2 regions of the Gluconobacter sp. DsW_058 genome follow, and region 2 is predicted to be linked to the other one. Evidence: riboswitches for the same ligand, from Rfam matches in the RefSeq annotation. Region 2 holds a riboswitch; the other holds the start of a gene.
The links. Region 2 has a riboswitch for thiamine pyrophosphate ahead of HK24_RS04040 (TonB-dependent receptor). Riboswitches for the same ligand answer to the same signal wherever they lie in the genome.
Positions count from the first base shown of each region.

Region 1 (15,640 bases), on a different contig from region 2:
AGCTTCCTGACCACGATGCTGAAGCGCATGGAGTCCTAGAGCGGTCAGGGCAGACGCATCAGGCACGCCCCAGACGCCGAAAACGCCACATTCCTCGTAAGGACGGTTGAGAGTATCGGAGGCAGTCATGCAGTTCGGCCTTTCCGGACTGGGTTCACAACGACGCGTCATGACCGCTTGTGGGCGGCGATGCAAGATGTGGTTGCAATGAATGTGGCAGATAACCGGCAAGTCGGGATGCTCCGGCCTCAATATATGGCCCGGTGAAGCTTCCCTGCATCAGGTAGGAGGTCCAGGACCCGAAAAAAGACCCTGCCAGCAGATAAAGTGCGATCAGCATCACATATCCGCGCAGAATGCCGAAAATAGCGCCCAGTATGCGGTCTACGCCACCAAAAAGAGTGCCCCTCACAGCTGCGCCGACACGCCCGGCGATCGTCGTCAGCGTCAGCAGGATGACGATGAACAGGACTGCCGCGCTTGCGCTCTCCGCCAGCCAGCTCTCATGCAGATAAGGAGAAATCCATGGAACCAGGGCAGCATGGAACCGATAGGTGAGAATGACGGCCGAAGCCCACGCGACAAGCCCGGAAAGCTCTGTGGTAAAACCGCGTGTCAGTCCCCAAAGAGCAGACAGACCAATCACGATCAGCACGCCGATATCCAGCCGGCTCAGGTCATCCGGCGAAATATGAGACAGATCTGGAAGAGAGGGCATGGCTCAGGGCAATTTGGTGGAACGATAGTGGCCGCCTTTACGCGGACGGATGCCATTAGCACGAAGTTCTTCCGCAAGGCGGATTCTTTCGTTCAGCTCTGCCCAGACCTGATCAGCTTCAACGCCACGGGCTTTCCACACCTTCTCAAGAAGACCGACGAAAGCCGCGCTTTCACGGACCAAACCGGCGCGATCATTGACCATGACATGCAGAACGCAGTTTGAAGCCGAATTGCCCAGCCGGGTCGCCAGTTTCGTGACTTTGCGGGTTTTCCGGAATGGGAGAAGGTCTTCCTTAAGCGGCATCACTCTATGATGAGGGTGATGGCCTATGGACGCAAGGCCATCACCCTCAATCATTCCGCGTCAGGTGTTATTCCGCAATCGTTTCTACTTCATTTTCCGGAACATAAAGTTTTGCACCATGTTCCTGAAAGACTTCACTCATCTGCGCCATCCCATCCTGACGTTCTGCCTCTCGGCGAATGTCGTGGCTGATCTTCATGGAGCAGAACTTCGGGCCGCACATCGAACAGAAATGCGCCGTCTTGTGAGCCTCTTTTGGAAGCGTTTCGTCGTGGAAGCTGCGTGCCGTATCCGGGTCCAGCGCCAGATTGAACTGATCTTCCCACCGGAACTCGAACCGTGCGCGGGACAGGGCATCATCCCGCAACTGAGCTGCTGGATGCCCCTTTGCCAGATCAGCAGCATGAGCCGCAATCCGGTAGGTTATGACACCCGTCTTCACGTCTGAGCGGTCCGGCAGACCCAGATGCTCCTTCGGTGTCACGTAGCAAAGCATCGCCGTCCCGAACCAGCCAATCATGGCCGCCCCGATACCCGACGTGATGTGATCATAGCCCGGCGCAATGTCGGTCGTTAGCGGGCCAAGCGTATAGAACGGCGCTTCGCCACATTCCTTAAGCTGCTTGGTCATGTTGACCTTGATCTTGTGCATCGGCACGTGACCTGGCCCTTCAATCATGACCTGACAGCCCTTTGCCCAAGCCACCTTCGTCAGTTCGCCCAACGTCGTCAGTTCAGCAAACTGCGCCGCATCATTCGCGTCGGCAATCGACCCAGGACGCAGCCCATCCCCCAGTGAAAAGGTGATGTCATACCGGCGCATGATGTCGCAGATCTCTTCGAAGTGTTCGTAGAGAAAGCTCTCGCGGTGATGCGCCAGACACCAGGATGCCATGATGGAGCCACCACGGGAGACAATTCCCGTGGTACGCTTTGCTGTCAGCGGGATGTGCTGAAGGCGGACACCAGCATGAATTGTGAAATAATCCACGCCCTGCTCGGCCTGTTCGATCAGCGTGTCGCGGAAGATTTCCCACGTCAGCTTCTCAGGAACACCATTCACCTTCTCCAGCGCCTGATACAGCGGCACCGTGCCGATCGGCACTGGAGAGTTCCGCATGATCCAGTCACGGATGTTGTGAATGTTCCGCCCTGTAGAGAGATCCATCACCGTGTCCGCGCCCCAGCGGATGGACCAGACCAGTTTTTCCACCTCTTCGGCCGCAGAAGACGTCACAGCCGAATTGCCGATATTGGCGTTCACCTTCACAAGGAAGTTGCGGCCAATAATAACCGGCTCAAGTTCCGGATGGTTGATATTGGCGGGAATGACAGCCCGCCCCCGCGCCACTTCTTCGCGCACGAATTCTGGCGTGATGAACGCTGGAATTTCCGCACCGAAATCCTCGCCATCTGCCCGGCGCTCTTCCGCTCCCTCAGCCATTTCAGCACGGCAGACGTTTTCGCGATGAGCAATATAGATCATCTCTTCCGTGATGATCCCGGCCCTTGCGTATTCATACTGCGTGACGTGCTGTGCGCCCTCACCCGAATAGACTTCGTGCGGTGCCGGACACGCCGGAACAGCTTGCGCCTCACTTGCGAAGCCGTTGTCTTCCGGCTTCACGGCCCGCGCTGCAACTCGCTCGAAACCCCGCTTGGTAAGCCATTCTGCACGTGGAGCCGAGAGGCCCTTCGTCACATCAATCGTGACAGACGTGTCTGTATAAGGACCAGACGTGTCATAAACTCTGACAGGCGCTTCATTCGCTGACGGATGCAGCGCAATTTCGCGATATGGAACCAGAATATCCGGGCGTCCCGGCGCTTCGGACCATTTCTTACAGGAACCCTGAATCGGGCCTGTCGTCACATGGCCTACAGCTGGTCTCTGGTTCAGGTTTTGTGGAATGTCACCCATGTTCGCCCCCTCTGAGGCAGAGGGAGCAACAGCACGCACCACTGGCAAAGCCAGTTTCGTTGTGTCTCAACACCATTCCCTCCGCCGGTTCTAACCGGATCAGGTTTCCCGGATGCAGGATGCACCCGGCAGGGTCGTCACACCGCAGACCTTACAGTCCTTCAGTGACCTCTCAGCTTCTTTTGGCGAAGCTCCCCCTGGTAGGGGCCACACTCATCGCATCGGCTTCATCCTGTCAATGCGTTTCACCGTGAAGTGAGCGGAGGAAACAGCTATGACCTGCTTTACGTTTTGAGGAGACACGCTCTTGAACCTGTATGTTTTCTATCTCGGTGGCGCAGCACCCGGCGCGAACATCGAAGTTCATGATGTTCAGTTTGCTATCGCGAACAAGCCGGAAGATGCTTATCCATCACTTGCAGAACGCTGGTTTGGGGTTCGGAATTCCCTGCACGTCGATGCCTACGGCATCATCACATGGGCGGACGGGCACGCCGTCACACTCAGTCCTGAAAAGCCTACAGGCTCCCAATCGCTCTATTTCATCAATATGGGTGGATATGCGGCCGGTGAGTTGAAGGAAGAGCACGCTTTTACCTTCCTCGTCGCCACATCGGCAGAGGATGCCAAGGCAAAGGCCAAAAAGACCCTATTACCGGGCTATGACCATCGCCACCGCGACAACTTCATGGAAGTGGATGACTGCCTGCCTCTGGAACAGATTGACGGGCTTTATATCCATCTGACTCCACAGGACGACGGGCACCCTGTCACAGCGCTTTGGCAAGGCTACCGTAAGATCTGACGTTCCTGCGCTTTATCTCACGGAGCTACTCATGCCTGACCAGATGCCAGTTTACCTGTTTTCTTACGGAACACTCCAGCAACCCGAGGTTCAGCTGTCCTCATTCGGTCGCCTGCTGCATGGCGAAGAGGATGCGATGACGGGCTATCAGGCGTCGATGATGGAAATCACAGACGCCGCTGTCATCAAGGCCAGCGGCAAACGCTTTCATCCTGTTATTCGCCCGAGTGACAATCCACAGGACGAAATCACAGGGCAAGTCTTCTGCATCACTGAAGCTGAGCTTCTCGCTGCGGATGCTTACGAAGTGTCCAGCTACAAAAGGGTGCAAGTTACACTGCGCTCAGGCAAAAATGCGTGGGTCTACGTGCACGCCTGACCAGCTCGGAATCAAAAAAGGCAGCCAGTGACCCGGCTGCCTTTTCCAGAATTCAGAACGCTGGCCTACCTGACTTCAGGCAGCCTCAGAGCGCTTGAGCTGACGTTCGCGCCAAAGCGTGGAGAGTGCTTCAACCAGTTCATCAATTGCTTCGTTCGTATGAAGCGGCGTCGGCGTCAGACGCAGACGCTCCGTTCCGCGCGGAACGGTCGGGAAGTTAATAGGCTGGATATAATGCCCGAAGCGGTTCAGCAACTCATCGGAGAGATCCCGACATAGCTCAGCCTCGCCCACCATGACGGGTACGATATGGCTCGGATTGCCGACATGCGGAATGCCTGCCTTGTCCAGAGCGGCCCGCAGATAGGCAACAGCGCGCTGCTGTCCTTCACGTTCTGCGCTGCTGCGCTTGAGATAACGGACGCTGGCCAGCGCACCCGCAGCAATCATCGGCGGCAGAGCCGTGGAGAAAATGAAGCCTGAACCGAAAGAGCGCACGAAATCGCAAAGCGGTGCAGAGGCAGCAATATAGCCACCCACGACGCCATAACCCTTGCCGAGCGTCCCTTCGATCACCGTCAGACGATGTGACAAGCCCAGCTTCTCAGCAACGCCTGCGCCGTGATCGCCATACATGCCCACGGCATGAACTTCATCAAGGTAAGTCATGGCGCCGTATTTGTCGGCCAGATCACAGAACGCTTCGATCGGGGCGATATCGCCATCCATGGAATAGACGGACTCAAACGCGATGATCTTGGGGACGTCTGCTGGAAGTTCCTTCAGGCGACGCTCCAGATCTTCCACATCGTTGTGACGGAAAATCTGCTTTTCAGCGCGGGAATGACGGATCCCCTCAATCATGGAGGCATGGTTCAGTTCATCAGACAGAACCACACAGTTCCGCAGACGGCCCGCAATAGTGCCGAGCGTTACCCAGTTGGACAGATAGCCCGAGTTGAAAAGCAGGGCGCTTTCTTTCCCGTGAAGGGAAGCCAGCTCTTTTTCCAGTTCCACATGATAGTGGTTCGTGCCGGAAATGTTGCGCGTTCCACCTGCGCCAGCGCCCGTCTCATCAAGGGCATCATGCATCGCCTTGAGGACTTCCGGGTGTTGCCCCATGCCGAGATAATCGTTGGAACACCACACTGTGACGTCACGACCGAGCCCATGATGATAGGCTTTCGGGAAATTGCCGGACCGGCGCTCAAGTTCCGCAAAGTAACGGTAGCTGCCATCGGCGCGCAGACCGTCCAGGGCGGACTGGAACATCGCATCATAATTCATCGCGTTTTCTCCTGCGCGGCACTGTAATCCTGTGAAATCTTTCCGCCAAGGGCCTGCTCCAGATAGGCCAGCAGAACACGGAGCCGCGCAGGCATCTGCATCCGGGTGGCACCACACCCCACGACCATGAACCAGACCGACAGAACACTGCCCCGCCACCTGGGCAGAACCTCAACCAATCGCCCCGCATCCAGATCCCTCCGCAGCATGAAATCTGGCAGAAGCGCTAGGCCTGAGCCATTTCGGAGCGCGGGCAAAAGCATGTCCCCACTATTCACCATCATCCTGCTTCGCAGACGAACAGAGGCCTGCTGGCCGTTCTCATGCGTAAGGCGAAGAAGGTCTGGCAGATCGGAATTCGCGTAGAGCAACCCTGCATTGCCTGAAAGATCTTCCGGCTTTTCGATCGTCCCGAGTCTCTCCTTCATTTGTGGCGAACAGACCAGCCGCATCACGGAACGACAAAGAAGATGAGCCCCTCCGTTGGTTACGGGGGCGAGATCTCCCGGTGTAATGCGGACGGCTGCTTCGAACCGGCCACTCAGCAGATCGACGGTCCGGTCATCCAGATCAATCTCCATGGAAATATCCGGATACCGGTCCATAAATTCCGGCAGAACAGGCCCGAGAATATCCAGCCCGAACCCCATAGGGGCCGCCAGGCGGATCGTTCCTCTCGGGCTGACTGAGCCTTCCCGCAGTTCTGCTTCCAATCCTTCGCCATCAGCCAACATCCGCCGAGCGCGTTCCAGGCACGCCACTCCGGCCGATGTCAGGGAAAGATGACGCGCACTCCGCTGAAAGAGAGTCGTTTTCAGGCGATGCTCCAGACGCGCAATCACCTTGGACACTGTAGGCGGGGACAGCCCAAGAGTGCGTGCTGCAGAGGCGAACGAGCCGCTTTCAGCGACACGGGCAAAAACAGCCCAGCCTTCCAGATCAGGGAGCATACAGCCTCTCTAAGATGCGCTTTATGGAAACTTTATATTTCCATCAATTCCATTTTCTTTACGCCACATCGCGCCCATCTTGAAGGCCATAACCTTTACTGAGGAGCGACCAATGCTCGATATCAGACCCTTCTCCTCGCTTGGCCACGCCAACCATGGATGGCTGGACGCCCGGCATCATTTCTCTTTCGCTGGCTACACGGATCGGCACCGCATGCACTGGGGCCGTCTGCGCGTCTGGAACGATGATAAAATCGAAGGTGGGACAGGCTTCGGCGCTCATCCGCACAAGGACATGGAAATCATCACCTATGTTCGCACCGGAGCCATTTCTCACGAAGACAGCCTTGGCAACAAAGGCCGTACGGAAGCTGGTGACGTTCAGGTCATGTCTGCCGGCAGCGGCATCGTCCATGCCGAGTTCAATAAGGAAACCGAAGACACCACCCTCTTCCAGATCTGGATCATCCCCAATGAACCAGGTGGCACGCCCAGCTGGGGCACCCGTCCTTTTCCTAAGGACGCCCGCAGCGGAAGGTTTGTAACTCTTGCGTCCGGCTTTCCAGAGGATGACGCTCTGCCGATCCGCGCCAAGGGACGCGTTCTGGGGGCAACCCTAAAAGCGGGCGAGACCCTGACTTTCGAAACGAGCCGGGAGAACTTTTCCTATCTCGTACCCGCAACAGGAAGTCTGGAAATCGAGGGTCGCACCGTTGCAACGCGGGACGGGGCAGCTCTGACGGATGTGGAAACCATCGTCATGACTGCCCTGGAAGACGCAGAAATTGTGCTGGTAGAAAGTGGCCCGTTAGACTGATGCGGAAGGGCGGAAACATCACGCAAAGGTGTTTCCGCCCCATGCTACACACGCCTTCCTCAAACGTTGTTATGACAGGGCCAAGTCCCACCGGATGCGGCCAGTTTCTCCCTTGATGAGGAGTACGGGTCATGACAACCACGACTGAGACCAAAGGCCAGAAATCCACCTCGCTGTTCGTCCGCTTCGGGGACTGGCTCAGCAATGCAAGCATGGACAGGTCTGGCTTGACGGAAGTGACAATCCGTCTGATGCGTGACGACTGTCACCTTGCCACCCGTGTGAGCGAAATTCACAACACGGAAACCAACCCGCTCACCCCCAAGGAAGTCGAAACGCTCATGGGTGAGAAGCATCTCAAGTATATTGCAGACCAGACGGGACAGTCGCTTGAAGCGATTGAGGATGCCCTGACACAAGTCCTCCCCATGCTTGCTAACCTGCTTCGCGTGGATCCAGAGCGCCTGTTCCAGTACCAATGCAAGATCTGAAGGCATGACCGGCAGCTCTTTCATGTTTGTAGAGAGCTGCCGGTTATGCTGGCTACAGCCCTTCGGCTGTCCGGGTCATACGTCGTCGTCTTGACCGACCGTCTACACTGGCGAACCGCTCGGTAATCTGAGCGGTCGTTTCAGCACCCGCCAAAATAAGGCCAGACGCCTCAGAGCAACCGGTTTTCTGAACGAATTCCAGTTGCTTTGGCGTGTCCACACCCGTGGCACGAATGCACAAGCCCAGCGCTTTGACGGCTTCAAGAGCAGCACGATAGAAAACAACTGCACCTTCATCGAGTTCTGGCACACTCCCCTGCAAACTCCAGGACAGCGTAGATGCAGACAGAACTGCGAGATCAAACTGCACGCCATCCAGCAGGCCGCTGATGGCGCGTTCTCTCAGCAAAGTCAGACTGGAGACCGAGGAGCCAAACCCGTTCGTGAAGATCTGAACGCCACGGTCCCGGAGAGATGCCAGCGTGTAACAGACTTCGCGCTCCTCCTGAGCAATCCCGCTTTCCTGGAAAACCAGATCCAGACGTGAAATCGGGAACCCACTCTGATCCAGAACACTGTTCAAGCGACCATTGAAAGCGGTGTCAGGCGCCTGATCGTCTTCAAGTGAAACCATGAGCCGCATACCATCTGGCCAGTTCGCGGCCTGCGTACATGCAACCTGCAGGAGCTCCAGATCAAACTCTCTCTGCTGCTGCTCCAGCGGCTTGCGACGACTTCTCCGAACGGTCCGTCGGGGAATAGCCAACCAGAGCTGACTCATGTCCACCTGAGCACCAATCAGCTTTTCCATTCCCGCTCGGCCAGCCCCCATCCGAGGCAGCCACCTCAAAGGCGGCAGTGCACTTTTCTGCCGCGCCCGGCGACTGCGCAGGGTGGTGGCGAACATCGTGGCACTCGTCGGAGAAATATTCGTCTCGGACCTCACAGGATCATCTCTCCGGTCTCTGGTCACAGCGCCAGTCACTCCGGGGCCAAATGAGGCTGCGTCCGCAAAACTGACATCCCGTCCTGCATCATCCAATTTCGAACATCTCCTGTTCCATATGTGCGACAGAATGACGGGAGAAGGCTAATTTTCCCTTAACAACTCCCATTTCCCGCTCACTTTCCCGTGGGGGCGCAACAAAATGGCTGTGGAACCAAGAGTGAAATTCTTCGTTCGCTCAATCAGGACAATTCTGCTACCGATTCTGCTCAAGCGGATTTTCCGTGCCACTTCCTTCAAGCGCGCAGGTTCAATCTGCCTGTCAGGACATTGTTGATGACGGATGCTCTCGCTCGCTCCGCCCCGAACACGTCTTCCCGCAACTCTCTCAAGGCTTTGCTACCTTTCTGGCAGGTGACGTTCGCGTCCTTTCTGGGATGGTTTCTGGACGCTTTTGACCAGACATCCCTGATGTTCACACTGCCGGACATCGCTCATGATTTCAGCTGCACCATCGGCACACTGGGAATGGTTCTGACGGCCCAGTCCCTTGGACGCGCCATCGGCAACACAAGCTGGGGCTGGCTCGCGGACCGTTACGGCCGTCGTCTGGCCTTTATGCTCGGCGTGGTCTGGTTCGGTGTCTTTTCTGCCATGACGGGCCTGTCCCACAGTCTTCTGATGCTGGGCATAGTCCAATTCCTGTTCGGAATCGGTTTTGGTGGCGAATGGACCGCCTCTGCAGCCCTCCTGATGGAAAGTGTTCCCGCCTGGACACGCCCGATGGCGTCTGCGCTCATGATGTCAGGTTATGAAGTCGGATATTTTGCAGCAGCCGGTGCGCAGGCTCTGATCCTGCCGCATTATGGCTGGCGCGTGCTGTTCTTCATCGGATTGGCGCCTGCTCTTCTGGCGATTTTCATTCGTCTCGGGGTCAAGGAAAGCCCGGTCTGGCTGCGGAACCGGGCAGACCGCGCGGCCGGTCAGGCCAAAACGCCGACACAGCCTCTTCCCAAGGTAAAATTCCGCCTGAACGGAGCGGCCATACAGGCAATTGCCTTCATGGCATTTCTGGAATTTCAGAAAGCGGCCATTTACACATTTTACCCCACGATCCTGCGTGGCAGCCATCACCTGACACCGCAGGACATCTTCATTCCCATTACCCTCTACTGCATCGGATCGTTCGCTGGAAAAATCCTGTGTGGCTGGCTTGCAGAACGATGGGGCGACCTGAAGGTCATGCTGGGGGCGATCGCGATTGTTGTTCTGACAATCTGGCCGTTCCTGAGCGCTCCGTCCTGGAGCATGCTGCTGACGGCAGCCTTCGTTATGGGCGCTGCGGCATCCGGTATCTTCGCCCTCGTGCCGCATTATCTGGCGAAATGCTTCCCTTCCGAGACACGTAGCTTCGGAATGGGGCTGGGTTATGCCCTAGGATCTATCGGGCAGGGTATTGCCGGATGGCTGATCCCGGGAATTGGCCGGACCCCGATTACACTCCCGCTCACTGCGGAAGCCTTCGTGGTCGGGTCCAGTGCCGTCACGGCCGGCATCGCCCTGCTTCAGCCGAAGCACCTTCCGGGTGAAACCATGGAAGGCGACGAAGAAGCAGCCTCTTAAAGAGAGGCTGCCAGCCACTCGGCGGTACGGATTCCATCTATGCCGGCGGACAGAATACCGCCAGCATATCCTGCCCCTTCTCCCGCTGGGAAAAGCCCACGCAATGTTGGGCTCTGGCCATCACGGTCTCGCTGAAGCCGGATCGGGGAAGACGTACGCGTTTCCACTCCGGTCATGACAGCATCATCCATCGAGAAGCCCTTTAACTTGCGCTCAAAACGCGGCAAAGCTTCACGAATGGCGTCCGAAACAAAATCCGGCAGACAGAGTGTCAGATCAGTGGGCGTCACACCCGGCTGGTAGGACGGCACGACGTCCCCCAGCGTTGTGGAAGGGCGACCGGCCAGAAAATCCCCGACGCGCTGTGCAGGAGCACGGTAATCGCCGCCACCGGCCACAAACGCCGCCTTTTCCCATTTCCGCTGAAGTTCGACACCCGCCAGAACATCGTTCGGAAAGTCCTTTTCCGGCGTCACTTCAACGACAATTCCACTATTCGCATTCCGTTCGGCACGGGAATACTGGCTCATGCCATTGGTCACGACCTGTCCAATCTCAGACGTCGCCGCCACGACCTGTCCGCCCGGGCACATGCAGAACGAATACACAGCCCGGCCATTCGACGCGTGATGAACCAGCTTGTAATCAGCGGCACCGAGCAGGTCGTTCCCGGCGTATGAGCCAAAACGGGCTGTATCAATGACAGACTGGGGATGTTCGATCCGCACACCGATAGAGAACGGCTTGGCATCCATGGCGACATTCGCATCACGGAGCATTTCGAAGGTGTCGCGTGCGGAATGCCCAACGGCCAGAATAACGCGCTCGGCAGGCAGGGTCTCTCCCGTTGAAAGGCGTAGGCCTCGCAGACGGCGTTCCGTTCCCTCACCCTCCATGTCAAAGCCATCGACGCGCGTCTCAAACCGGTACTCGCCGCCGAGACGCTCGATTTCCTCACGGATGAACATCACCATCGTGACCAGTCGGAAGGTCCCGATATGGGGCTTGGAGACGTACAGGATCTCTTCCGGCGCACCGGCCCGAACAAACTCTTCAATGACACGTCGGCCAAGATTGCGAGGGTCGGACACGCCAGAGTAGAGCTTGCCGTCAGAGAACGTCCCGGCTCCACCTTCGCCAAACTGGACATTGCTCTCGGGGGTCAAAACGGATTTCCGCCAAAGGGCAAACGTATCAACCGTTCGGGCGCGAACCTCTTTGCCACGTTCAATGATGATAGGCTTGAGACCGGCCTGTGCGAGCGTCAGAGCCGCCATGATTCCGCAAGGCCCTGCCCCGATAACCACAGGGCGCGGCATCCCCTCGGGCAACGTGGCTTGGGGAAGATGATAGGTTGTGTCTGGCGTGGAGCGAACATGCTGGTCTGCTTCATGGGCCGCAAGGACAGACGCCTCGTCCGTCACGTCACAGTCGATGCTGTACACCAGAACGATGTGACCGCGCTTGCGGGCATCGTAGCCGCGGCGGGCGATCTTGAAACTTTTCAGAGCCTCGGACGGGATATTGAGGCGCGTCAGCACCGCCTCCCGGAGCGCCTCTTCCGAGTGCTCCAGCGGCAGGCGCAGTTCTGTCAGGCGAATCATGCGTCGTGCTTTTCTTTGTGCTGGGCGGCGTCAGGCTGCGGATCGGCGTGATGCGTATCCGGCGAACCTTCCATGATGCGATCCATGACGGCCATCAGAACACCGGACACAACGAAGGCCAGATGAATCCCGACGCTCCATTCCAGAGCGCGTGTGGAGGTGTCATCCACACGAATGAAATCAGCCAGAACATGGATGGCAGACATGGCGACGATGGACGCCATGAGCTTGATCTTGATATCCCCGAACGTCACGTGACCAATCCAGGACGGATAGTCTTCGTGCTGACGGATATCGAGACGGGAAACAAAGTTCTCGTAGCCCGAGAACATGACGATCAGCAGCAGGTTCGCCAGCAGGACCAGATCGATCAGATCCAGCACACCAACGAAAACGTCATCGAAATCCAGGCCTGTTGCCTTGAGAACAAGACCCAGAAGCTGCTGGAAGAACTTGAAGGCCACCAGCAGCAGCCCGATGGTCAGGCCGAAATAAAGCGGTGCGGCAATCCAGCGGGTTGCGAAGAAGGCACGTTCCATGACGTGTTCTGCGCGTCGCGAGGACAATGGATTGCTGCCAGGTTTCTGGCTCTGTGGGGAAGAAGGAGTCGTCATGGTCCTTCTGTACGATTTTGCGAGCGTTTCCGCCAATGCCTCTTTGCTGCGCCGTATCGATTATCCAACACGACGCAAAGCAACAGTCTGACCAGCGGCGGAACTGGAACCTGACGGCACGCGTCGTTCCCGGTCCAGATAGCGAAGGCAACTGACCCTTAGGAACGACGCCATATTCGGCAGTTCACCACGCAGTTCGAGAATTTCGTCCGAAAGCTTGGTGATGAGTTGATTGACGGTCATGCCATCTGCCGCTGCGATTTCCGTCAGGATGTCCCAGAACATGTTTTCCAGCCGGATCGTCGTTACGACCCCATGAATCCGCAGCGACCGCGTGCGGCTTTCATAGAAGATCGGATCGGCACGGACATAGAGTTCACACATATGGGCTCTCCTGATGGAACAAAGGCTCAGGCTTCGATTTTGGTTCCCAGAACCTTCAGGAACTGACCAATCCATGCCGGATGTGCTGGCCACGCTGGCGCTGTTACGAGCTTGCCGTCTGTCACTGCACCGTCAATTGCGATGGCCTGATAGTCCGCTCCTGCAAGGATCATTTCAGCACGACAGGCCGGATAAGCGGAGACCTTGCGGCCTGAAATGACATTCGCTGCGGCGAGAAGCTGCGGGCCATGGCAGACCGCGGCAATCGGTTTGTCAGCCGTGACAAAAGCGCGGATCAGGTCCAGCACGCTCTCATCGGTGCTGAGCTGCTCCGGGGCGCGGCCGCCGGGAATGACCAGTGCGTCATAATCTTCCGCTTTTGCGCCTGCATAAGTGGCGTTCAGCGTGAAGTTATGACCGCGCTTTTCAGTGTACGTCTGATGGCCTTCAAAATCGTGGATGGCCGTTGCCACCTGCTCTCCAGCCTTCTTGCCCGGTGACACCACATCAACCTTGTGTCCCACCATCAGCAGCATCTGAAATGGCACCATGATCTCGTAATCTTCAACGAAATCGCCTGCGAGCATGAGAATACGTTTACCGGCCATTGGATCATCCTGACGATCAAGGTTCACAATACTGCTCCCGTCTTACCGCATTCAGGAAGCGCGTGGGTAATAGGTGGTGACGACATTCCGCTCTGTCACCATGGCCTCCCACTTGCCTGAATATGAGAGCTCACGCAGAACTATTATTCCGTTCCGTCATGGCACTCTGGTGCCGTCAGAAGGCCCTGTTCCGTCATGAAGAATGCTGCCGCGATTGAGGTACATGACCTCCGCAAGACATATCACGTCCGTGATGGCGGCAGCTGGCGTGGCAAAACGCGCGAAATCACGGCTCTGGACGGTATTTCTTTCACCGTCTCCGCAGGCGAGATTGCCGGTTTCATCGGGCCGAACGGCGCTGGGAAATCCACTGCCATCAAAATTCTGGCGGGTATTCTGCGCCCGACCTCCGGGACCGTCCGCGTTGGCAACCTGATTCCCTGGGAAAACCGGATCGCACATGTCGCGCGGATCGGCGTGGTGTTTGGCCAGCGCACGCAGCTCTGGTGGGATCTCTCTGTTGGGGAAGGTCTGGCGCTTCTCCGGGATATTTACAGCGTGGAGCCAGCGAGGTTCCTCCGCAACCGGGAGCGTCTGGCAGATGCGCTGGATCTGCACGGCATCATGGATCAGTCCGTCCGGCAGTTGTCTCTCGGCCAGCGCATGCGGGCAGAAATCGCCGCTGCCCTGATCCATGATCCGGATGTGATCATTCTGGATGAACCTACGATCGGGCTGGATGCCCCGTCCAAGCTGGCGGTGCGCGCGTTTGTTCGGGATCTGCGACGCGAGCGCGGCACGACAGTGCTTCTGACCACGCATGACATGCATGATATCGAAGCATTGGCAGACCGGGTCATCGTCATCGGTCACGGTCGTATTCTTGCAGATAGCCCGTTTGAAGCCCTTCAGGCGACCACTCTGTCGGAGCGAATTCTGGAAGCAGATTTTACCGGGCCGCTGCCAGACCTGCTTCTGCCCGAGGGGGCGACAGAAACAGCGCGTGGCTCTCGCAGCGTGACGATCACGTTTGATCCGCAACGCCTGCCCGCGCCTGTGCTTGTGGCGCATCTTTCGACACTGCCGGGCTTGGGTGATCTGCGGATCGGGCGCCCGGCGATTGAAGAAATTATTACACGCTTCTACGCGGACCACGCATCGTGACCATCAAACCCTATGTGACGTCCTTCGTCCTGCAATGGAAAATTGGTCTGCGATATCGTCTTGCGGTACTGGCGGGGCTTGTGGCGCAGATGTGGTTCGGCGCGATTTCCCTCATGGCCTATGCTGCGGTTTACCATCATGCCCCCGGCGTGGATGCCCCCATGACGCTGCGTCAGGCCATGACGTACACTTGGATCCAGCAATCCCTCTTCACTCTGCTTCCTCTTGGCTGCCTCCCCGCTATTGGTGAAGCGGCAAAGAGCGGAGCAATTGTCTATGACCTGTTGCGCCCCGTCGATCTATGGAACTGGTGGCTTTCGGCCTCGCTTGCCCGTCTTCTTGGCAACGCCATCCCGCGCGCAGTTCTTCTTGCCGCTGTCGCAGGGCCACTTGCTGCCCTCGTTGGGCTGAATGGCTGGAGCCTTGCCCCGCCCGCCTCATTGTGGGCCGCAATGCTGGCTCTGTGCTCCTTCATCCTTGGTGCTTTCATCTCTGCAAGCATCGTGATGTGGTGGAATATCGTCACGGCCCGAACGTTATCGCCTCTCGGAACGTATGCTGTCGGCACACCACTGGCTGTTCTGCTCTCAGGAATGCTCCTGCCGCTGCCGCTTTATCCGGACTGGGCGCGTGAGTTGCTCCTGTTCCAGCCTTTTGCCGGAATTTCTGACATTCCCATTCGGCTTTACATGGGCATGGCCATCCCGGGCGGCGTTCTGACCGCCTTGGGCATTCAATGTTTCTGGCTGGCCGCACTCACACTTGTGGGGCGCTTCTGGATGCATCGCACCATCTCCCGGATGGAGGTTCAGGGCGCATGAATGCATTTTCACTCTACCGGCGCATGGCAGCAGCCTCGATCAAGGCACAACTGCGGTATCCCGGAACATTCGCGCTTCAGCTCATTGGAAATTTCGTCACCACCCTGCTGAGCTTCTTCGGAATCTGGAGCTTGTTCCAGCGGTTTGGCAGCATCGCGGGCTGGGATATTGGCGCCGTGGCCGTTCTATACGGACTGGTAAA
Region 1 covers NZ_JOPH01000057.1:7,820-23,459, reverse strand. Annotated here, with positions in the region: gene purF (amidophosphoribosyltransferase) at 1-129, opposite strand, end outside; gene HK24_RS10055 (CvpA family protein) at 155-718, opposite strand; gene HK24_RS10050 (hypothetical protein) at 722-1,078, opposite strand; gene thiC (phosphomethylpyrimidine synthase ThiC) at 1,092-2,945, opposite strand; TPP riboswitch at 3,004-3,153, opposite strand; gene HK24_RS10040 (DUF1543 domain-containing protein) at 3,253-3,750, shown strand; gene HK24_RS10035 (gamma-glutamylcyclotransferase family protein) at 3,782-4,129, shown strand; gene hemA (5-aminolevulinate synthase) at 4,205-5,416, opposite strand; gene HK24_RS10025 (LysR family transcriptional regulator) at 5,413-6,366, opposite strand; gene HK24_RS10020 (pirin family protein) at 6,479-7,183, shown strand; gene HK24_RS10015 (YidB family protein) at 7,315-7,674, shown strand; gene HK24_RS10010 (EAL domain-containing protein) at 7,727-8,620, opposite strand; gene HK24_RS10005 (MFS transporter) at 8,957-10,243, shown strand; gene HK24_RS10000 (NAD(P)/FAD-dependent oxidoreductase) at 10,240-11,847, opposite strand; gene HK24_RS09995 (TIGR00645 family protein) at 11,844-12,461, opposite strand; gene HK24_RS09990 (ribbon-helix-helix domain-containing protein) at 12,522-12,845, opposite strand; gene HK24_RS09985 (DJ-1/PfpI family protein) at 12,872-13,453, opposite strand; gene HK24_RS09980 (ATP-binding cassette domain-containing protein) at 13,649-14,617, shown strand; gene HK24_RS09975 (ABC-2 family transporter protein) at 14,614-15,438, shown strand; gene HK24_RS09970 (ABC transporter permease) at 15,435-15,640, shown strand, end outside.
Region 1: it holds a riboswitch for thiamine pyrophosphate, as region 2 does, so the genes downstream of both, thiC (phosphomethylpyrimidine synthase ThiC) here and HK24_RS04040 (TonB-dependent receptor) in region 2, are expected to answer to the same signal.

Region 2 (15,640 bases):
CCAGAACTGGTTAGATGGATGCCAGTCTCCGTGTCCCCAACAGGGGATAATCTCTGTCAGGAGTGGTCGCAGTTTTGCGTGGAAAGGTTCCAGGACACGTAGGATCTGCTGCCAAGCCTCTGGATTGAGCGTCGTGTTGAGGCCCGGTTGAGACGCAGCCCAATGACGGAGGCCAGTCTCAAGATCGGGGTTGGTAATAGCGTTGAAGCTGGATAGCAAAAGCCGATCAGGCCGGGCGGGGGCGGCGTAATCTGTTGCAGCCAGATGAAGACGTGCGAGTGTGCCTCCTGCGGCATGCGCATGTTCTGAACAAAGAAACGGCTCCCAGGACTGAACATCTCGATAGAGATCCAAGCCGGGTAAGGGAGGGAAAACCTCATAAACCCAACCATGATCTGTCAGAGCGCAGTGTTGTTCCCGCGTTGTAAGCGCCGCAGTGACGGGTAAGCCATGGTGGCTAAGATGCGCCATGAAAGCATGTTCTTCCGTCAGGGCGTTCTGATCGCGCAAGCGTGGATCATGACGCTTCAGAAAAAGCATCGTGCCGTCGGTAAGGCTGATCAGGGCTGTCGCGGAGAACGGGCGTTGTCCATGCCACAGAACAGTTTCCGGAACGGCGGTAATGGGAAAAAACGCCAGAACACGTTTCGCCTCGGCGAGCGTCAGCGGCGGCCAATGCCGTTCAGCCTGCACACCATTGACGCCGAACTGTCCGGGAGCAGTCACGGGTTCAGAAGCCTGTGGACGCTGTGAACAGGGCCGCGAAACCGCCGCCGATATAATAACTCGGGGCGCTTCCGCTGATCGTGCTGCCGTAAATGCCAGTCGTGTCCTTTGCGTTCAGGGTCGGGCTGGCAACGCCGGACAGGGAGCGCTCATTAGTGATGTTGATGAAGTTCAGGCGTAGAGTTGGTTTGTGTAGGCGAGACAGATCACCGAAGCGGTAGCCGACGGAAATATCGCCAGTTGTGCGGTCTGACATCCGCTCATCATTCATGAACGTTGCGTATTGGTGCCCGGTGTAATGCAGGGTGGCCACGCCGAAGATGTGCCCGTCATCGTAGCTGATGCCAGCAGCGGCCTGAAGTGTCGGGCTGCGAACGGCGATTTTGCCTTTGGTCGGCAGAAGATCGCCACCTGAGGCGATGTTGTTATCAATGGTGGCGTGTAGATACTCGCCGGAAACATAGGGGCTGAAATGGTGCCAGGGGCGGAGGCCGATTTCCACATCCACGCCGCGAGAGGTCTGACCTCCGGCATTCATGGTCGTCTGAATGATGGAGCCGTTCTGGGAGGCCAGCGTTGAGATCTGGCGGTTGGTGAAATTGTAGTTGAACAGCGTCAGACTGCCGATGATCCATTGTCCCGTGCGGCGATATCCCAGTTCTTCGGAAATGGAATATTCGTTGCGGACATCCGCACTGCCTGTTGTCGCGAGTGCGCCGGAGGTCGGGTCGTAGGTGTTGTAAAGTGCCGTCTGGTCCGGGGCACGGAAGTTGGTCGTGGCGTTGAAGAAGATCTGGTTCTGCTCATCAATGCGCCAGCGGACGCCAAGACGCGGTAGAGGCTCCATGCTGTTTGACGCCACACGATACTGAGGGCCGGGAACATTGTTCGTGCCAGCGCGGCTCATCATAACGGCTTTGAAACCCGCTTCGATGGTCAGGCGATCATGAAGGAGCGAGATGTGATCGCCCACATACAGTGCGTTGGTCTGGGAAATGGTGTGGAAGCTGCCGCCCAGCAGTTTCTGTCCGTTCGCAAGATGGATCAGGCTGCTGCTGTTTTCTGCCCAGATATCGCCTGAAGCGCCGGTGGCGGAAACGGTTGTGAAGGGCTGCTGCTCGTTGTCGTCTCCGTAATCATACCAGTAACCGAGGACGAAATCGTTCCAGCCGGTTTTGTAATGCAGGGTGGAATTGAAACCGGAGCGATAACTGCGTTGCGTGTAGTTAGCACGTACGACAGCGGTTCCATCCTGTGCATTGGGGAGCGTGAGCGTGTCACTTAGGGGCTGAGTGCCGTTATAGAGACCTGTTTCCGTCAGTGTGGAGCCACCCGGAACGTTGCCATAGGCGAACTGTGCGTAGGGTGTGACGTCGAGGGAAAGCTGATGCGTCAGATGCAGATGGACTGGCGCGCCTGCATAGAAGGTGCGTTCCGGCGCGCGCCACAGACGCCAGTAATTGACGGCGTTGTCTGCGTTGGAGGCGTCATAATGGCCTGCAAGGTTGTTCGCGCCATGGATGCCATCGACTTTCCAGCTTTCCATCGTGACCTGCGGATAATAGCTGGTGACGGTGGTGTTGAAGGAGCCGATGAGGCTGGCGCGGTTGCCTTGGCCCCATTCCTTCAGGAACTTAAAATCGACATGCTGGCGCTTGTCCCCCCCCGGCCCACGCCAGTTGTCGCTGGCGCTGTGGGAATAGGACACAAAGCCACGAATGCCGGAATTGCCGATGTTGCCCGTTTCAAGGCGAATGAATTCGCGATTGGTGTCAAAGGAGCCATAGGAGACGCTGGCGAAGCCCCCGGCCTTCTGTGACGGATCGAGAAAGGACAGGCTCATCAGCCCCCCGGCAGCGTTTAGGACGGGACTATCCAGATCGGCCGACCCTTGGGCGAGCGCGACCTGACTGTAGTTCTCACTGTCGGCGAACTGGCTCGGATAGCCGGAATAATAGGCGACATCGTTCAGCGGTGTGCCTTCCAGCACATAGCCGATGGCATCATTGTTTAGGCCGCGAACGGTCAGGTTGGTGTTGGGCGAAAAGCCGAACGGATCGGATGTGGCGACATTCGCACCGGGCAGCATGGAGGCAAGCTGATAGGCCGTCGCCATCGGGGGCTGCTTGTCCATGTAATCGCGGCTGACTGTGCTGATAGAGCGCACACTGTTCTCCGGTCGGATCAGTCCACCGCCGGGCTGGTGCCCGGGTGCGCTGTCAGAAACGCGGTGAACGGTGATGTGCTCGGGCTTCGGGGCGATGGACGCAGGCGGGGTAAGGGCTGTGGTATCCGCCGCGCGCACTGTACCGGCACAAACGGTCAGGCCGAGCAGGAAGACAGGAACCTGGCGGGATTTGCGCGCAAATACGGTGGTCATGATGGTGCTGTCCCGCCTGCAATACTGCGATCCCCCCCATGCGCAGCGGGGACGACGAGAGACACCGAAAATCCAGTCTTTGGATCTGTCAGTAGCCACCATCCCTCCGCCAGCATGAACTGGATCAGGTTCTATGGGTCACTGCGCTGGTATGGCTCTAAAGCGCATACCCTCAGCAGTCTCTCAGCCCTTTGTCAGGGCACCCCAAGGTGAAGAAGCACTCCTTCATGGGCTGCGAGAGAATGTCAATAAATTCCGTAAGGCGTGGGGGGATCAAAATTTCGTCGGGAGGGATGGAGCGGCGATGCAGAGCAGGATAGAGTATTGTTATAAGATAACATTTTTAGGATCTGTCATGCGTGTTGTGAAGCGCTTGTTGCCTGTTCTGCTCATTGCCAGCCCGGCCCTCGGTTCAGCTCAGGCTGAGGAAGGAATGTGGACGTTCGATCATCTGCCAGCCCGTCAGTTGAAGCAGCAATATGGCTTCGAGCCTTCGGCTGAATGGATCAACCACGTCATTCAGTCTTCAGCACGTCTGGCAGAAGGATGCTCGGCGTCTTTTGTCTCTGGTGATGGGTTGGTGATGACAAATCATCATTGTGCCAATACCTGCCTGACCGACCTCTCGGACAAGACGCACGATTATTTTCATGATGGTTTTTCGGCAGCAGATGTTTCCAAAGAGCCGCAATGTCCGGGTATGGAGCTGGATCGTCTGGATCAGGTGAAAGACGTGACAGGCCGTGTCGCTGATATGACCTCAGGCAAGCATGGTGCGGATTATGCAAAGGCGCTTCAGGCTGCCAGTAGCGTTCTGACGAAGGAATGTGCGGGCGGAGACGCAACACACTGGCGGTGTGATGTTGTGACGCTCTATCACGGTGGTCAAACTGCGCTCTATCGCTATCGTCGATATCAGGATGTGCGTCTTGTGATGGCGCCGGATCAGGATATCGCATTCTTTGGCGGCGATCCGGACAATTTTACCTTCCCACGGTATGATATCGACCTGTCGATGTTGCGGGTGTTTGAGGACGGTAAGCCGGTCCACACACCTTTCTTCAAGTTTGATCCGAAGGGACCAAAAGCGGGAGAACTGGTATTCACGTCTGGTAACCCAGGGCGAACGCAGCGGTCTCTTCCGGCCAGTGCATTGACGTTCCAGCGGGACGTTATCCTGCCAACCATCATTGGGGTGTATTCTACCAGTGAAGGGGCGCTCTGGCAGTATTCGCGTGAAAGCAAGGAACATCTGATTGAAGCGCAAAATACGCTGTTCGGCGTTCAGAACGGCCTGAAATCTCTGTCTGGCACCGTGAAGGCCCTGCGGGAGCCCGGCGTCATGGAAAAGCGTGAAGCGGAAGATCGTGCTCTACAGGCCTGGATTGATGCGGATGCCGAGCGCCGCAAAATCTATGGCGAGCCGTTCAAAAAAGTGGAGGCTGCACTGGCCATACAGCGCCAGTCTTACGTCCATGACTTTGCCATTGCCCGTACAGTTCATGGCCTGCTGGGTGATGCTGTCATGCTGGTATCAGCCGCGCAGGAGCGACAGAAGCCGGATGCCGAGCGTCGTGCGGGCTACCACGATGCCGAACTGGCTGAACTTGAAGCTGAAATTTCTGCCAAAGTGCCGGTGCATGTCGATCTGGAAACTATGACGCTGGCTCTGGGCATGACCACGATGCGTCAGATGCTGGGTGAGGATGATGCTGCCGTGCATCTGGTTCTCGGCACAAAAAGCCCGGATGAACGCGCGGCAGAACTGATGCAGGGAACGAAGCTTGCTGATCCTGCGCAGCGCCTTGCGTTGTATAAGGGTGGTGCAAGGGCCATTCAGGCTTCTACGGACCCGATGATTGTTCTGGCACGTCAGTTGCAGCCGGTTCTGGATGTGATCCGCAATCGAAGCCGTGATCAGATCGAAGCACCAATGCATGAAGCTCAGGGTGCGATTGCCCGTGCCCAGTTTGCGCGCGCCCAGGCAGAAGGAAAGGCAGATACGCTTTATCCGGATGCTACATTCTCACCAAGACTGTCTTACGGCACCGTCAAAGGTTGGCAGGAGGGTGCCACGACGATTGCGCCCTTCACAAATTTTGCCGGGATGTACAAACATGCGACCGGGAGCGATCCGTTCCGCCTCCCGCAGGTCTGGCTGGATGCGAAGCCTCATCTGACACTTTCCACGAATCTCGATTTTGTTTCGACGAATGATATTGTGGGTGGAAATTCAGGCTCTCCGGTCATTAACCGGCAGGGCGATGTGGTGGGCCTGATTTTCGACGGTAATCTCGATAGTCTGGCTGGCGATCTTTATTACGATGGCGAGCGCAATAGAGCGGTTTCGACGGATACAAGCGCTATCATGGCTGCACTCAAGACCGTTTATCATGCCGATGCCCTTGCTCAGGAACTGGAACAGGGACACCTGTAATCATGATGTGAGGGTCATTCCTGCGGAATAACCCTCGACATCCAATGTAAGATTCCTGACAGTGGGTGGATGCCAGTCTGTCCGTCTTCCTGTTGTTTTCAGCCTGGAGTGTCCCCTGATGCTGGGTGACACTTTCCGCTCTCTGGGGCGGCGCAATTATCGTGTCTGGGTCTGGGGAGCACTGTTCTCCAACATCGGAACATGGATGCAGTTCACGACGCAGGACTGGCTTGTTCTCACTGAATTGACCCATCACGATGCCATGGCCATTGGCATCGTGATGGCCCTCCAGCTTGCGCCACCTCTTCTGCTTATGCTCTGGACCGGCCTGATCGCGGACCGGGTTGAGAAGCATCGATTTCTGCTTTTTACCCAAGGTGCCTTGGGTGTGCTGGCCGTTGCACTGGGCCTCCTCGTTGTTACGGGATCGGTCCGTCTCTGGCAGGTGGATCTGTTTGCTTTCCTGAGTGGCTGTGTCGCCGCGTTTGACAGTCCTGTTCGTCAGACATTTGTCGGTGAGTTGGTGGGAGAGACTGACCTTCCAAATGCCGTGGCCATCAATTCCATGTCCTATAATGCTGGGCGGATGATCGGGCCTGCGGTCGCAGGGTTCTGTATTGCGGAAATTGGTTCAGGCTGGTCGTTTGTTTTGAACGGGTTTTCGTTTTTCGGCGTCATGGGCTCTTTGCTCTTTATTCGCCGTGAAGACCTGTTTCGGCATGCCAAAGCGAGAGAAACCGAGCGCAATGCCCTGACCAGCGGACTGCGCTATGTCTGGGCGCGCGAAGACCTTCGGACCATTCTGATTATGTTGTTCATTATCGGAGCGTTTGGTCTCAATTTCCCGATCTTTATTGCGACTATGGCAGTTGGCGTGTTTCACGTCGGCGCGCATGGGTATGGAATTCTGAATTCCGCCATGGCCGTGGGCACCATTCTGGGGGGCTTTCTGGCAGCAGGCCGTAAAAAGGCAGATTTTGATGTTCTGCTGAATGGCTCATTGATTTTTGGTGTGGGTTGCCTGTTGGGAGCATTGGCCCCGACATACTGGCTTTTTGCCTGCACGTTGCTCATTACCGGCGTATCATCTCTGACATTTACAGCCACCAGTAACAGCTTCATGCAGCTTTCGAGCGATCCATCCATGCGAGGACGCGTGCTGGCCATCCGGTTTGCTGTTTTTGCAGGGTCATCCCCATTTGGTGCCCCTGTTGTGGGGTGGGTTGCCAATTATTTTGGGCCACGGTGGTCTCTGGGTGTCGGAGCGCTGTCGGGCTTTTTGGCGGCAGTGGTGGCGTTGTTATACATCCTGCGCATGCGGGAGCAGCAAGGCGAGGAGCACTCGTGACCTTTCGCTGGGGAAAGCGGATTGCGGCAGGGGCGTTGGCTGGCGGTATTGTATGTATGATTTGGTGTGCATGCGTTGCCGTAACGGGTATGCGTGCTTCTGCCAGCCCCGCAGAAATGGGCGTCATTTTCGGCACAGCCGTCACGGATGCGGGCGTGCCAAAGCCAGCTTTGCAGGACCGTCTGGAAACCGGATTGTTACTCTGGAAAGAAAAGCGCGTTCGGGAACTGATGGTGAGTGGAGCTGTGGAAACTGCCAATCATCAGGATGAAGCTGAAATCATGGCGCACTGGCTGGAAAATCACGGTGTTCCGGCAGAAGCAATCATCGTTGATTCACAGGGAAACAATACCTGGCTGACGGCTCTGCATGTTGCGCAGGAAGCGCCGGAAGGAGCAGTCGTCGTTTCGCAATGGTTTCACATCATGCGAGCAGAATGGGCATTGAGGCATGCTGGCGTGAAAGACGTGTCAGGCGCATATCCAAAAGTCTTTCGGCTGCCAGAGCTCTACTATCTGTTCCGGGAGGCCGTGGCGCTCCCGGTGTACTGGGTGACGAAACCGACCCCTGCTCAGTAAAGCACACCAATCTGTTCGATCGCTGTTGCGAGTGACGGAGCCAAGGGCATCATCGGTGCCAGAGTGGACTGGTAGGCGTGGTAAAGGTCGCCTTTACCTTTGTAGATATACTCTGTCGGCTCGCCTTCCGGGCTGACTTCGTTGAACCAGCTTCCAAAATCCCGATCGATGAGGGTTGTGTCGATATAATCCCAGATCGTGCGATACCAGTGCTCGTAATGTGGATTTCCCGTGCGCTTATACAGGTTGATCGCCGCAGTTAGCGCTTCTGCATGAGCCCAATGGACGCGGGAAGGCACATGCGGTTTGTGATCCCAGTCGATTGTGTAAACCATTCCGGGAAGACCATCGACGTTCCAGCCTGACTTCATTCCGGTCTCGAAGAGCGCCTGTGCGTCATGAAGCATCCAGCCCGGTGCTGTTTCGCCTCTGCGGAGTAAAGCTGCTTCCAGTTTCACGGTCAGGTGAGACCATTCAACGAAATGGCCTGGTGTCATGCCGTAAGGGCGTAGATCGTCCGTAGGCTTGTCTTCATGATAATTCTGCAGCAGATCCCAATTTCGGTTGAAGTGCTCGGGCATTGCGAAGCCCTGTTGTGGGGCCAGTTCATGCACAAACCGGGTGACGATCCGCAGCGCGCGGCGCAACCACTTCACATCACCTGTAACGTCCGCAAGGGCCATAAAGGCTTCTGTGGAATGCATGTTGCTATTGGCGCCGCGGTAGTTCTCTTCGTCTGACCAGTCGTCTGCGAAGCTCTCGCGCATCACGCCTTCGTCTTCAGACCAGAAATGCGTCTCGATCTGATGGATGGCATCCTTGAGAAGTGCGTTGGCACCTTCCACACCGATAAGAACAGCAGAGGACGCGGCCAGCGCGACGAACGCATGCAGATAGGCCTGCTTGCGCTCATGAGGCTGATCCGCGAAGTGGTTCCAGCCTCCGTGCTGCTGGTCCCGAAAGGATGTCATGAGCGCATTCACGCCATGTGCGACGAGCGGCGCGCTTCCTGGAATGCCCTGGAGTTCCGCAGTCGCATAAGCGTGCACGCATCGCGCAGTCAGGGTTGCTTCTGCCTTGGCGCCTTCAGGAAGATGCCCTTCCATATCCAGCCCTGCAAAACCCCCGTCGATACAACCTTCCTTGCTGAAATCCAGTAACCGACGGCCCTGCATTTCGAGCCATGCCCGGTGAGATGGTCGGCGGATCCAAGCGTCTCTACTAAGCAGAATGGGGGAAAGGCGATCGGTCATAAAAACTCCATACTACGGTGGTAGTAGTCAGACAGTCTGATGAGGACGCATCAGCAGCGGTTGGGTTCCTGAGGGCCTCGTCGGGGGTGCTCGCTCACGAACGCGCGGGGATGTGCGGAACTGTCTTGCGTCTGGAGGTTGCTTTGCCGATACATAACAACATGACAGAACGATCCCCGATCATTGTCGCCCCCAGCCTGCTGGCTGCCGACTTCGCCCGTCTTGGAGATGAGATTGCATCCATCTCCCGCGCGCCCTGGTTACATCTGGATGTAATGGACGGTCATTTCGTGCCGAATATCTCGTTCGGTCCTGGGGTGATCTCGGCCTTGCGAAAGCATACCGATGCGAAGTTCGACGTGCACCTGATGATCGACCCAGTGGACCCGTATCTGGAAGCAACAGCCAAGGCTGGCGCGGATCACATTACGGTGCACGTGGAAAACGCCCCCCATATTCACCGGACGCTTCAGACCATCCGTGCGCTCGGTTGCCGCCCGGGAATTGCGATCTGTCCGGGGACGCCGCCAGAAGCACTGTCAGAGGTGCTTGATCTGGTAGACATCATTCTGGTCATGACAGTGAATCCCGGGTTTGGCGGTCAGAGCTTTCTGGAGAGCCAGCTGCCAAAAATCCGAACCCTGTCGCGTATGATTGAAGACAGCGGCCGTGATATCGTGCTGGCGGTTGATGGCGGCATTGACCCGGTCACGGCCCCAAAAGTGGTGGCTGCCGGCGCGCGAATGCTGGTGGCAGGGTCTGCCGTCTTTGGTAAGCCGGACCGTGATTCAGCCATTCATGCACTTGAAGGCCCGTTCAAGGAAGACAGCGCCTGATGCCCATTCGTCGCTGGATTCAGGACGCACGACTTTCACTCGCACGACTGCCCGTTGGTGGCGGAACTTCAGAGGGACCGGTTTATATTTATCGTGACCCGTGGAAGGGGGACGCCGAGCAGGGCGCCCGCCTTGTCGCGGGTCGCTTTCGGTTTGAGCGGCAGGACTACGATCTGCCACGCGGAAAGTGGGAACGTGGCCCTTGGCCGGAACCGGCAAAACAGTGGCTGCAAAGTTTTGCATGGCTGCGGGATCTGCGCGCATTAGGCAGTGACGATGCCCGCATGACGGCCCGCGCGCTTGTCGCGGACTGGGTATCGCATCCTCCAACAGATCCGCTGGTCAAGGATGCCTGCGTAACAGGTGCGCGCCTTTCATCCTGGCTGGCAAACCACGAATTCTGCCTGGCTTCGGCGGACCGTAAACTTCAGCAAAAAATCATGGACCGGATGCTGGTAGAGGGGCGGACCATTGCCGCCCTTTTGCCACTGGAACCGCAAGGCTGGCGCGGGCTGACGGCCCTGCGTGGCCTGCTTGCTGCTGCTCTGGCTATGCCGGATCACAGCGGGTTCATGACGCGCTTCCTGCGTTACCTTCCAGCGGAAATTGAACGTCTGATTCTTTCCGATGGGACGGTTGCTGAACGGTCTCCGGAGGCACAATATCAGACGGCGCGTGAGCTGGCAGAAATGTCCGTGATGTTCCGCACAGCGCATTCGAGCGTACCGCCCTTTATTGACGTTGCCCTGGACAGAGTCTGCCCGGTGTTGCGTGCCATGCGTCATGGGGATGGTGGCCTGGCCGTTTTTAATGGTTCCAACGAGCGTTACAGCGCGATGGTAGAAGATGTTCTGGCGCAGGGCTCCAGGCAGAAGCTGATTGCACCCGCCATGCATCAGGGGAAATTTACCCGGCTGGCTCTCGGGAAGTCTCTGTTGATTGTGGATAGCGGCGCGCCTCCACCGACCAGTTATGATCAGGCAGCGCATGCTGGCACGTTGTCTTTCGAGTTTTCAAACCAGCGGCATCGTCTTTTCGTTAATTGCGGCAGTGCGCAGGTGGGGGCATGGGCGCAGGCGCTGAGGGCCAGTGCAGCGCATACGGTTCTGGTTGCGGATGGTCTGTCGTCCTCAGACTTCGGGCCTGACGGACATGTCACGCGGCGTCCGGCGCATGTCACATGCGAGCATCAAAGCAGTGGGGAAGCCCATTGGCTGGATCTGTCTCATGACGGATACCATCCACCGCTTGGAATGAAGTGGACGCGGCGCCTCTACCTTGGGGCGGACGGAGAAGATCTGCGCGGGCAGGAAGTTCTTGAAGGTGAGCGCGAGACGCCGTTCGCCCTGCGGTTTCATATTCATCCGGACGTGCATGTCACACGGGACGACGAAGATATCATTCTTCAGGTGGGCGGCATGATCTGGCGCTTCCGTCAGAAGGGCGGCATGCTGCTGCTCGAAGATGACGTCTATCTGGCGCGCGGCCGGCGTGAAAAGACCAAGCAGATCGTCATTGCTTCTCTCAGGCGCGTTGTTCCTGCGGCGGAAGAGACAGCCGAGAATGGTGGAGAAGTGCAGGAAAGTGCCAAACCTGCGGCACCCTCAAAACCACTTCAGGTTGTCTCCCAGACTGTCACCTGGCTTCTGGAACGTATCCCGGAATAAAGGTGCTGTTGTGAAAATCCTTGAAATCACAAACGTTGATTTCTCCCTGCGCCAGTTCCTGTTTCCCTTGATGAAGGCGCTTCGTGCCGCCGGGCATGAGGTTCAGGGGGCCTGTGCGGAAGGCCCCCATCTGGCGCCAGTACGTGCAGATGGGTTTGTCGTTCATGCCGTGCCGATGGCGCGGTCATTGTCACCGGTTGCACAGCTTCGCGCGTTTGTCGCGCTGATCCGGCTTATTCGCCGGGAAAAGCCTGACGTCGTGCATGGACATATGCCCATCAGTGGCATTCTGGCGCGGTTTGCTGCGCGTCTTTGTGGTGTTAGGATCATTGCCTACACCTGTCATGGCTTTCTGTTCAATCAACCTGGATCTTTGGCCCGCCAGGTGCTCTCCGTTGTTCTGGAATGGGCCGCAGGTCGGATCACCGATCTGTACATGACCGTCTCGGTTGAAGAGGCACGGGATGCACGACGCCTGCACCTGAATGCGCATCCCGTTGCTATTGGTAATGGACGTGACCCCAAGCGCTATCATGCTAATCCCTTGGTGCGGGCCCGTATCCGCAGGGAGTTGGGTGTTCCGGAGGATCGCCCCGTGGTCATCGTGGTTTCGCGACTGGTGCGCCACAAAGGCCATCCCGAACTTTTGCGAGCCATGGAAGATGTGCCAGGAGCTGAACTCTGGGTTGTGGGGGAGCGGCTGCCATCTGATCATGGCGATGCCCTCGGGCCCGCGTTTGACAGAGCCAGACAGCTTTTAGGCCCGCGGTTGCGGATGCTGGGTTATCGGGAAGATGTGCCAGATCTTCTTGCCGCCGCAGACGTGTTTGCGCTTCCAAGCCACTTTGAAGGGCTTCCCATGTCCGTCATTGAAGCGATGCTGACGGAGTTGCCTGTAGTGGCGACCAATGTTCGCGGTCCACGAGAACAGGTCGTGGATGGGCAGACCGGCTTTCTGGTGCCTCCCGGCCTGTCTGCGCCCTTGGCCCGCGCGCTGAGAACAGTGACACAGGATCTGCCTCTGGCGCGCGCTATGGGGGAGCGGGGGCGTCAGCGGGCGGTTGCGTCCTATAGCGAAAAACGGATCATGGACCTCGTGGTGCGTCTGATCGAGGCTGAAGCGCGATAGACGTTTTTCTCGAAATTCTCTGGTATTTTCTGGTTATTCCGAAATTTTGATTTTCGCCTTTCAGGAAAACAACGAGAATAGGCACGTTCTATTTGGAGAGGGACGATGTCTGACGAAACGAGTGTTCAGACTGACGGGAATAGCCGGTCAGGTGTTCTTCTGGCGCGCCGCACGGTTCTTTCGGGGGCGGCGGGGCTGGTCTGTCTTAGTGCCGCCAAAGCCAAAGCGGCTCAGCCGCAGGGGGCAGTAGAACCGCCGAGTGTTGTCAGCCAGCCCCCTAGAGCGTGGGGCGAGAAAGCAGGTCCCAGTTATCTGCCTGACCCTGACGTGGTTGCGATTGATCCCTCGTTTCGTGATCTGACGTATTTCGCGGCCCCCATTCGTCGCGTGTGGGATCAGGGCGGTTGGCTGGAAGGCCCTGCATGGAGCAGTGAAGGGCGCTTTCTGGTTCTCAGTGATGTTATTCGCTCCCGTGCGTTACGCTATATTTGGGAAACTGGAGAAATCACGGATTTCCGCCCCGATGGCTATGCAGCCAATGGGAACTGTTTTGATTTCGATGGGCGGCTTGTTGTCTGTGAAGATTTTTTCCGGCGCGTCGTGCGGTGGGAGCATGACGGAAGCGTTAAGGTTCTCGCGGATAAGTTCGAAGGGAAAGGGTTAAATTCCCCCAACGATGTTGTGCCTCACCCCGACGGGAGCTTGTGGTTCACGGACCCCGGTTACGGCACGAATATTACGGAAGGGCATGCAGATGAACCCGGGGGGCACACCAATCCGGACGGAAAAATTCGTTGGAATATTGGCCGTGAGCTTACGGGTGAAATTGGCGGGACCAAACGACAGAGTGACCATGTCTTTCGCATCGCCCCGGATGGAACGCTTCAGGCCGTTTTGCAGGAAAAGGATCTACTTGATCCGAACGGGCTGTGTTTTTCTCCCGACTACAAAAAGCTTTACGTCGTTTCGACGCCTAAAGGGCCGGGGCAGAAAGCGGGTGGCGATCAAGCCATCCATGTCTATGACGTGAATGGCAGCAGCCTTACCAACGGGAGCATTTTTGCCGACATGAAGCTGAATGGCGCGCAGATGAACCCGGATGGCATTCGTGTGGATGTATTCGGGAACTTGTGGTGTGGCGCGTCGGGTCCGCTCGGCTTATGCGGGGTGTTTGTTTTTAATCCGGCGGGCAAGCTCGTTGGTCGGCTTCGCTTGCCGCAGGGGTGCTCGAACCTGACGTTCGGTGGCCCGAAACGCGACCATCTATTCATGTGCGCAGCCGGGTCACTGTTTGTGCTTCAGGTTGGCGTGCAGGGATTTTCGCCGTCCTGAACCGTCGTTGCGGCTGAGGTCAGAGCCAGCCGTTCTGTCGGGCGACGCGTCCGGCTTCAATCCGGTTACGGGCATCGAGTTTCTGAACAATTTCCGAGAAGTAGTTACGGACTGTCCCGGCTGACAGCGAGAGCTCTTCGGCAATCTCCTTGTTCGTGCGCCCGGCTTCAGCCAGACGGAGCATGGACCGTTCACGGTCTGACAACGGGTCGGGCAGGGCATCCCAGACAGACTCTGCCAGATCTGACGCAATAGCCCGGCCACCAGCAGCGACTTTCCGAATAGCATCGGCGAGTTGCGTAATCGGGGCATCCTTGAGCATGTATCCGCGCACGCCTGCCTGAAGAGCACGGCGCAGATATCCGGCACGGCCAAAAGTCGTTACGATCATGACGCGGCTTGGAAGGCCCTGCTCCCGGATTCTTTCTGCCAGTTCAATGCCTGTCATGTTCGGCATTTCGATGTCCGTGATGATGACATCCGGGCGCAGGTCGGCTGCGAGCTGGAGCGCCCGTTGTCCATCTGGTGCGCGTCCCACGATCTGAATGTCTTCTTCAAGGCCAAGAAGCGCTTCAAAAGCATCCAGAAGCATGGCTTGGTCTTCAGCCAGGATAAGGCGGATCATGGGGTAATACTCGCTGTGAGTCGGAGGCCGATGGAGGTATGGCTTAGCATTAAGGAACCACCCGCAGCGGCAAGACGTGTTCTCATGCCACGAAGGCCGTTCCCTTCCTGCGGAGGAGCCGGAGACCGGCCTGACTGCTGGGCGCCATCATCTTCAATGCGAATGGCACAGGGTTGACCCGCAGCATCACAGTCAAAACTGATGGTGCAATGTCGCGCACCGGAATGACGGATCACATTCGTGACGGCCTCTCGCAATGCCATCGCGAGAACGCTGCTTTGTGGGTGATCTTCGAGACGCTCAGCGTGATGAATGGTCAGACTGATGGACGCTGCTTCAAGCGCCTTGCGGGCACGCTCCAGCTCATGCTGCAGGGAGGCACCGTTCATGCCGGTGACAGCCTCGCGGACTTCTTTCAAAGACGTTCGGGCAATCTGTGTGATGTCCTGAAGTTCCCGCTGTGCGCGGTCGGGGTGCGTCTCGAACAGGCGGTTGGCCAACTCGGCTTTGACTGAAATGACCGTTAGGGAATGGCCCAGAAGATCATGTACATCCCGCGCGATACGCTCGCGCTCTGCTGTGGCGGCCAGAGTCCGGATTTCGTGTTGTGCCTTGCGGAGTTGCAGGTTTTGCAGACCCAGCTTCCACTGCATCCACGTCCCGATATAGGTGATGATGCTAAAAAAGGCTCCGATGCTCGCTTGGAGCATGGATTTGTCCTGAAGCCAGACAAACGCGAACAGGGCGATCTGCAAACATACAATTGTCAGGACAGCTTGCCGCATCTGCCTGAAACAGGCGCACATGGCGGTGGCATAAATATTGAAGACCAGCCAGTCGCCCTGCGTCCATGCGGTCGCAAAGCCGATAAGGGCCGTGAAGATGATTTCTGGCAGCCCATAATACCGGTCATTGCGGTAGGGCGCGAAATACAGCAGCAGGAAAATGCCCGTTGCGCCCGCAGAAAAGAGGGCTGCCGGAAGGGTGGGTGCTCCATGGATCAACCAAGGAATAGGGTAGATCAGAAGATAAACGAGATAAGAGACCCGATAGCGGTTGAAGCTCGGCCAGTTGTCTTCCTTGTTTCCAGGAAGCGGGATGAAGGTCTCTATTTCTGTCATGAGGGCAAAGCGTTCTTCGGCAGAAAGGACAGGGTTCCGGAATTACGCAGACGGATAACGGCACCGACCCAGATGGCCAGAGCGGTTCCAAAGCCCGCGACTTCAAGATGTAGCGGTTCTGGAAGCAGGAAAGAAAGAGCTGACACGCTGACAATCACAAAACCCATGATGACGTGAATGGGTTCGTGCATTGCGCGGCCCATAGGGA
Region 2 covers NZ_JOPH01000005.1:123,514-139,153, reverse strand. Annotated here, with positions in the region: gene HK24_RS04045 (phosphotransferase enzyme family protein) at 1-726, opposite strand, end outside; gene HK24_RS04040 (TonB-dependent receptor) at 731-3,106, opposite strand; TPP riboswitch at 3,191-3,323, opposite strand; gene HK24_RS04035 (S46 family peptidase) at 3,462-5,543, shown strand; gene HK24_RS04030 (MFS transporter) at 5,662-6,891, shown strand; gene HK24_RS04025 (YdcF family protein) at 6,888-7,469, shown strand; gene HK24_RS04020 (AGE family epimerase/isomerase) at 7,463-8,722, opposite strand; gene rpe (ribulose-phosphate 3-epimerase) at 8,884-9,558, shown strand; gene HK24_RS04010 (heparinase II/III family protein) at 9,558-11,225, shown strand; gene HK24_RS04005 (glycosyltransferase family 4 protein) at 11,236-12,354, shown strand; gene HK24_RS04000 (SMP-30/gluconolactonase/LRE family protein) at 12,460-13,686, shown strand; gene HK24_RS03995 (response regulator transcription factor) at 13,706-14,311, opposite strand; gene HK24_RS03990 (sensor histidine kinase) at 14,308-15,432, opposite strand; gene HK24_RS03985 (hypothetical protein) at 15,429-15,640, opposite strand, start outside.